Regions from separate parts of the Streptomyces yatensis genome, predicted to be linked through region 1. Evidence: riboswitches for the same ligand, from Rfam matches in the RefSeq annotation. Region 1 holds a riboswitch; each other region holds the start of a gene.
What was found. A riboswitch is a leader RNA that binds a small molecule or an ion and turns the genes downstream of it on or off. The one in region 1 is predicted to bind cyclic di-AMP.
Positions count from the first base shown of each region.

Region 2: it holds a riboswitch for cyclic di-AMP, as region 1 does, so the genes downstream of both, J8403_RS20380 (M23 family metallopeptidase) here and J8403_RS24665 (C40 family peptidase) in region 1, are expected to answer to the same signal.
Region 3: it holds a riboswitch for cyclic di-AMP, as region 1 does, so the genes downstream of both, J8403_RS12865 (M23 family metallopeptidase) here and J8403_RS24665 (C40 family peptidase) in region 1, are expected to answer to the same signal.

Region 1 is NZ_CP072941.1:5,859,601-5,861,855, forward strand. It holds gene J8403_RS24665 (C40 family peptidase) at 1-1,148, opposite strand, end outside; cyclic di-AMP (ydaO/yuaA leader) riboswitch at 1,157-1,341, opposite strand; gene pcrA (DNA helicase PcrA) at 1,500-2,255, shown strand, end outside.
Region 2 is NZ_CP072941.1:4,910,784-4,913,038, forward strand. It holds gene J8403_RS20375 (aldo/keto reductase) at 1-1, opposite strand, end outside; gene J8403_RS20380 (M23 family metallopeptidase) at 257-1,447, opposite strand; cyclic di-AMP (ydaO/yuaA leader) riboswitch at 1,459-1,593, opposite strand; gene J8403_RS20385 (PP2C family protein-serine/threonine phosphatase) at 1,876-2,255, opposite strand, start outside.
Region 3 is NZ_CP072941.1:3,197,726-3,199,980, reverse strand. It holds gene J8403_RS12870 (M16 family metallopeptidase) at 1-563, shown strand, start outside; cyclic di-AMP (ydaO/yuaA leader) riboswitch at 877-1,040, shown strand; gene J8403_RS12865 (M23 family metallopeptidase) at 1,055-1,849, shown strand; gene J8403_RS12860 (GntR family transcriptional regulator) at 2,074-2,255, shown strand, end outside.

The DNA.
Region 1 (2,255 bases):
CCGTAGATCGGCATCTCGGTGATCGGCGCCTTCTTCACCACATCGCCCGGCTTCGGCGCGTGGATCATCATCCCGTCGCCGATGTAGAGGCCGACATGGCTGATGTCGTCGTAGAAGAAGACCAGATCGCCCGGCTGGAGTTCGGACGTCGAGACGCGCGTACCGGCCTTCACCTGGTCCCAGGTGGTGCGCGGCAGCGAGATCCCGGCCGTCTTCCAGGCCGCCTGCGTCAGCCCTGAGCAGTCGAAGGAGCTGGGGCCGGTGGCGCCCCAGACATACGGCTTGCCGAGCTGCGACTTGGCGAAGGCGATGGCCTGGGCCGCCTTGGAGCTGTTGGCCGGGGCCGAGGGCGTCGTCGAACCGGAGCCGCTGTCTCCGTTCGGTTGTTCCTGCTGCTCCTGCTGCTTCTTGCGCGCGGCCTCCTGGCGCTGCTTCTCGGCGAGCGCGGCCGCCTTACGGCGGGCCTCTTCCGCCTTCTTCTTCTCGATCGCCGCCAGGCGCGCCTTCTCCTTGGCGGTCAGATTCGCCAGTAGCCGCCGGGCCTCGGTCAGCTTGTCCTGGACGGTCTTCTTCTGGGTCTTCAGCTGCTTCTGCGACGCGGTCAGCGAGGCGAGGCTCTCGCTGGCCTTACCGCGCTCCTTGGCGGCGCTCGCCTGCTGCTTCTGGAAGTCGTCGACGGCCTGTTTCTGCCGACCGGTCAGCCGGTCGATCAGATGCGACTGGTCGAAGACGTCCTGTGGATCGTTGGAGAACAGCAGGGTCGCGGCGGAGCGGGCCATTCCGCCGTCGCGGTACTGGGCGGCGGCGTAGGCCCCGAGCGTGCGTCGGGCCTCGTTGAGCTTCTCGGTGCGCTCGGCGACGGAGTCCAGCAGCTTGTCGACCTTGGCCCGCTGCTGATCGGCGCGTTCCTTGGCGGCGTTGTAGCGCTGGGTGGCGCTCTCGGCCTGGTGGTAGAGGGTGTCGACCTTCTCCTTGACCTTCTCGATCGACTGGGCGGCCGGCTTGGGGTCGCCCGGCGCGGCGTTGGCCGTCTGGGAGAGGAGGGTGACGGATGCGAGAGCGGCCGTGGTGAACCCGACGGCCGTACGGCGGCCGTGACCGGTGAGCGGGGCCGGTATTCGGCTCCGCGGCTTGCGGTGCGACGCCAAGGGAGGCGACTCCTTCCGTGGACCGCCTACCGGGTTAGCTGTCGGGTTCGGGCGGTACGGAAGGTTGCCCTACGGCCGTGTCCGGGCGGCACCTGCGTGCCACGCCGTTCGGGCCGATTCACCCCGGTGTTGCGTTGTCGGGTCCCCGGCTCCGGGCGCCTTGCGGCGGTGCCGGACTCGGCGGAGGCAGCCCGTGCCGGCGTGGTTCGCCGACGGATCTTCCGGGCCGCCTGACGCAGGACGGTAGCCAACACGTGGGGCTCCTGTGAAGACTGGTGGCCGTTTTGCCCGAAACCGTTTCGTGATGTTCGGGCATCGGCTGTCAGTGGGGCGGCCTAGACTCGGGGAGCGATGAGCAGCCTCTTTGACGACAGCTTCCTGGCGGACCTCGGGCCTCCTTCGAACGAGGAGCCACCGCCGCCGCCCGAGGATTCGGCGCACCCCGGCCCCGATGGCGCCGAGGACGTGCCGCATCACCTCTTCAGCGGCGGCTTCGACGCGCCCGTGCCCCGGGAGGCCCACTACCGGGACGGTGCGGCGCGGCCCGTCGTGGACCCGTCCGCCCTGCTCGAGGGGTTGAACGAGCAGCAGAGAGCCGCCGTGGAGCACACCGGCTCGCCGCTGCTGATCGTCGCGGGCGCCGGCTCCGGCAAGACCCGGGTGCTCACCCACCGCATCGCCTATCTGCTCGGCGCCCGCGGGACGCACCCCGGCCAGATCCTCGCCATCACCTTCACCAACAAGGCGGCGGGCGAGATGAAGGAGCGGGTGGAGGAGCTCGTCGGCCCGCGGGCGAACGCCATGTGGGTCTCCACCTTCCACAGCGCCTGCGTCCGCATCCTGCGCCGCGAGTCCAAGAAGCTCGGCTTCACCTCATCGTTCTCGATCTACGACGCCGCCGACTCCAAGCGGCTGATGTCGCTGGTCTGCCGGGATCTGGATCTCGACCCCAAGCGGTTCCCGCCGAAGTCCTTCAGCGCCAAGGTCTCCAACCTGAAGAACGAGCTGATCGACGAGGAGACCTTCGCCGGACAGGCGGCAGGGGGCACCTCCCGGACGGAGTCTGGGGGAGGTTTCGAGAAGACCCTGGCCGAGGCGTACGCGATG
Region 2 (2,255 bases), 950 kb from region 1:
TACGTTTCTACAACGAGTGGCCGGGCGGGGTTGTTCCTGGGGGTCTGCCTTTGGGGTGTTCCTGAGGGCGTCGTTCCTCGGGGGGCCTCGGAGGTGTTCCTGAGGGGGCCGTTACCTCGGAGGTGTTCCTGAGGGGGCCGTTCCTCGAAGGTGTTTCTGAGGGGCGGCCCCGTCGGGACCTGAACCGGCGGCCCTGGCGTCAAGGGGGGAGAGAGCGCCAGAGCCGCCGGAGTATCAGGGGTTGATCATGGGTTGATCAGGGGTTCATCCCGTGCTGGCGCAGCCAGGGCATCGGGTCGATCGGCGAGCCGCCGCCCGGCCGGACCTCGAGGTGGAGGTGCGGGCCGGTCACATTGCCGGTGGCGCCGACGCGGCCGATGACGTCGCCCGCCGTCACCTTGCCCGAGGTGACGACCATCGAGGACAGGTGGCAGTACCAGATCTCGGTGCCGTCGCTGAGGGTCAGCACGATGCGATAGCCGTACGAACCGGCCCAGCCCGCCTGGGTGATGGTGCCGCCGTGCACCGCCTTGGCCGGGGTGCCGGTCGGGGCGGCGAAGTCCTGGCCGGTGTGGTCGGCCGACCAGATGTCGCCCGCCTGGCCGAAGCTCGCGGTCAGGGTGTACGAGCCGACGGGGAGGGTGTACGCGGCGGCGAGCCTGGCCTGGCGCTCGGCCGCGGCCTTCTTCTCGGCCGCCTCCTTGGCCCGCTGCTCGGCGGCCTTCTTCTCCGCCTCGGCCTTGGCCTTGCGCTGGGCGGCCACCTCCGCGGCCTGGTCGGATGCCTTCTCCGCGGCCGCCTTCGCCGCGGCGGTGCGGCTGTCCTCGTCCGCCGCGTTCTGCTGGTTCTCGGCCTGCTGGAGGATGCGGGCGCGGAGCGCCTCGCCCGCGTCGGTGGTGCCGCGCTGCTCGTCCTCGCTGGTCAGGCCTGCCTGGGAGAGCGGGGCGGCGGCCGTCTGCGGGCCGCCGCTGTCGTCCGACGCCCAGGAGCCGATGCCGGGCAGGTCCTTGGCGGCGGGCAGGCTGGCCTTGACCTCATCGGCGACATGGCCGAGATCCGGCATGGAAATGGGCGGCTTGGGACGGTCCTTGGCGCTGGCCATACCGCCCGCACCGACCGCCGCGATCACGCCGACCCCCAGGACGGCGCCGCTGCGCGCCATGGTCCCGCCGCGCTGCTTGGCCACGCGGTGCCGGCCGCGTACGGGAGCGATGGACTCCTCGGTGGGGTTCCACTCCTCCCAGGGCTCGGTCTCGAATCCGGCACCCGGGCCCTGGAACGCGTCCCCATCCGCGTCCGCGAACCGATCGTCGGGGGCGAAGTGGCCGTCCCCGGAACTCATCCCGGCGCCGGCGTCAAAGCCGGGGCCGTAGGCGGTGGCGGTCCCCAAACCGCCTCCCCGTGTGCGATACGGGGCCTCGTCCAGGGCAGACCTGTTGGACGCCACGGAGGCGCACTCCTTTCCTTCCTTCTCGCCTACCGGGTTAGCTGACGGGTTCGGAGCAGGAAGGTCTCCTACGGGTCAGGTTCGACCCGATTCACCCCAAGGTGTTGGTTCCCCGGTTCCCTTGGTGCTGCTGGTGGTGCGGTACTGCCGGTGTGCGTACGGGATTCGGCGACGGCGCACGGTGCCGCCCTTGCGACGGTTGTGACGACCGCGCTGCGTTATCGAACGTTAATAGAGAGCGCGATGTGATTCCAAGCTGTTCTGAGGAATCCGCGCACCTTTGGCATGAACTTAGCGCTCAAGAGGGGACAGATGGGGGCGAGTCGGCACACTGGTCAAAGGTTCCCAAAAACGCGTGCGGGCCGATCGTGCAGCAATTGTTATGCGGAGGGAGCTCGGTCGACTACGCACGGTATGGGCCCGGACGGCTACGCACGGTGGGAGGCATCGCCGTCCCCCGTAGGGCCGGTGCGGTGCGCATCACCGTCGTCGCGCCCGTTCCCCCGGCCGTTCCCGCGGGCCGGGGTGCGGCGGACCGCCAGCAGCGCCATGTCGTCCGACGTCCCGCCGTCCGTATGGCGCTCGACATCGGCCACCAGCGCGTCCAGCAGCTCCTGCGGATCGGCGAAGCGGCGGCCGCGCAGCTGCTTCGCCGGGTCGTAGAACTCGCCGTTGCGGTCCCGGGCCTCCGTCACCCCGTCCGTGAACAGCAGCAGCGTCTCCCCCTCCTCGAACCCCAGCTCCATCACCCGGTCCGGCCACCCGGCCAACTCCCCCATCCCCACCGGCAGCGCCGCCGCCTCCGGCT
Region 3 (2,255 bases), 2.7 Mb from region 1:
TCTGGCCCGCGCAGGTGCTCGGCACGTACTGCCTCGGTGGCACCCTCACCTCCCGCCTCGACCGTGTGCTGCGCGAGGAGAAGGGCTACACCTACGGGGTGCGCGCCTTCGGCCAGGTGCTGCGCTCCGCGCCCCCTGCGCCCTCGGGCGGCTCCGCGGGCGCCGCCATGCTGGCGATCAGCGGCTCGGTGGCCACCGAAGTCACCGGGCCCGCGCTGGAGGACCTCTGGAAGGTGCTGCGCACGCTGAAGGAGGAGGGGCTCACCGACGAGGAGCGCGATGTCGCGGTGCAGAACCTGGTGGGCGTCGCCCCGCTGAAGTACGAGACGGCGGCGGCCGTCGCGGGCACTCTCGCCGACCAGGTCGAGCAGCATCTTCCGGACGATTTCCAGGCGCAGTTGTACGCCCGCCTCGCGGAGACCGGCACGGTGGAGGCGACCGCCGCGGTGGTGAGCGCCTTCCCGGCGGACCGGCTGGTCACGGTGCTGGTCGGGGACGCCTCGGCGATCGAGGAGCCGGTCCGGGCGCTGGGCATCGGCGAGGTGCGCGTCATCTCCGGCTGAACCGCCCGGAGTTGGCCGATTGGCCGGATCCGGCCGAGGAGCCGACGACCAGGCGGGCTCACTGACGATCCGGTCCGCTGACGATCCGGGTCCGCTGACGATCCGGCAGGCGGTCCGGTCAACGGGCTCACAACGGAAGGACCCTGGCCCCGTAAGGGTGTCGGGGTCCTTCCTTCATGCCCGATTTGCGGGAGTGACAGCTTGTTTGGTTTGTGGGGAGAGCAACAAAAAACCGGAACCGTTTGGTGATCGAAAGCGGGCCCGTTTAGCGTCAGTCCGGCTGTTCGCCAGCAACCCGCCGCACCCGCGGCACGGACAGTCATCGCCGAGTCCCCGTACGGCGCGAGCCAGGGGAGCCGGGGACCCACACGTCCCCAGGGGTGAATCGGGCCCCTTCCCCGGCCGGGGGAGGAGTCCGTAGGAGACCTTCCTGCTCCGAACCCGTCAGCTAACCCGGTAGGCGAGAAGGAAGGAAAGGAGTGCGCCTCAGCATGGCGTCCACCCGCACTGCCACCGGGAAACACCGCCGCACCACCAAGGTCAACGTCCGCACCGGCGCGAACGTCGTGGGCATCACCACCGTCGCCTCGGGTGTGGTCGCCGGGCTCACCGGACAGGCGTTCGCGGCCGACACGGCCCCCAGTCCCCGGCAGACCGGTCTGACCCAGGCGATCGTGATCGGCGACGGGATCGCGGACCACATCGAGGACCAGGCGCAGGCCCAGGAGACCGCCGCCGAGCAGGCCGCCGCCAAGGCCAAGGCGGAGGCGATCGCCCGCCAGGAGGCCGCCAGAAAGGCGGAGGCCGCGGCGAAGAAGGCCAAGGCCGAGCGCGAGGCCAAGGAGCGCGCGGCGCGCGAGGCCGAGCGCAAGCGGCTCAACACCTTCGAGACGCCGATCAGCGGCTCCTACGTCTCCACCGGCTACCACGCAGCCAGCGGACTGTGGTCCTCCGGCAGCCACACCGGCATCGACTTCCACGCCTCCTCCGGCACCTCGGTGCACTCCGTGGGCATGGGCGAGATCGTCGAGGCGGGCTGGGGCGGCTCCTACGGCAACAACGTCGTCATCAAGATGAACGACGGCACCTACACCCAGTACGGCCACCTGTCGTCGATCAGCGTCTCGGTCGGTCAGAAGGTCACCCCCGGCCAGCAGATCGGCCTGTCGGGCGCCACCGGCAACGTCACCGGGCCGCATCTGCACTTCGAGGCCCGCACCAGCCCGGACTACGGCTCGGACATCGACCCCCTGGCGTATCTGCGCTCGCACGGCGTCAACGTCTGACCCCGCGAGGCTGGGCGCACACCCGCGGTCCCGCGAGACTTCCGAGAAGGCCCCGTCCACCGGACGGGGCCTTCGGCGTGCCGCCGCCCGCCGGCCAAAAAATATCCATGAAATGCACTCCGCCATCGGAAAAGACGTCCGATGGGAATAGAGTCGTTCAACGCGCGTTCCATGGATGCGTTTCGCGGGCATTAAGGCGGAGGTTCGACAATGTGGGACCGGAAGTGAGCGGGGATACGACCGCGGTCCAGGGCGGTCGCCGGATTTCGGCGCATGCGGTGTGCACGGCGATTCGCGACGACATCGTCTCCGGCACCTATCGGCCCGGCAGCCGGCTCACCGAGGAACTTCTCGCCCGGCGTTACGGCGTCTCGCGGGTGCCGGTCCGCGAGGCCCTGCGCACCCT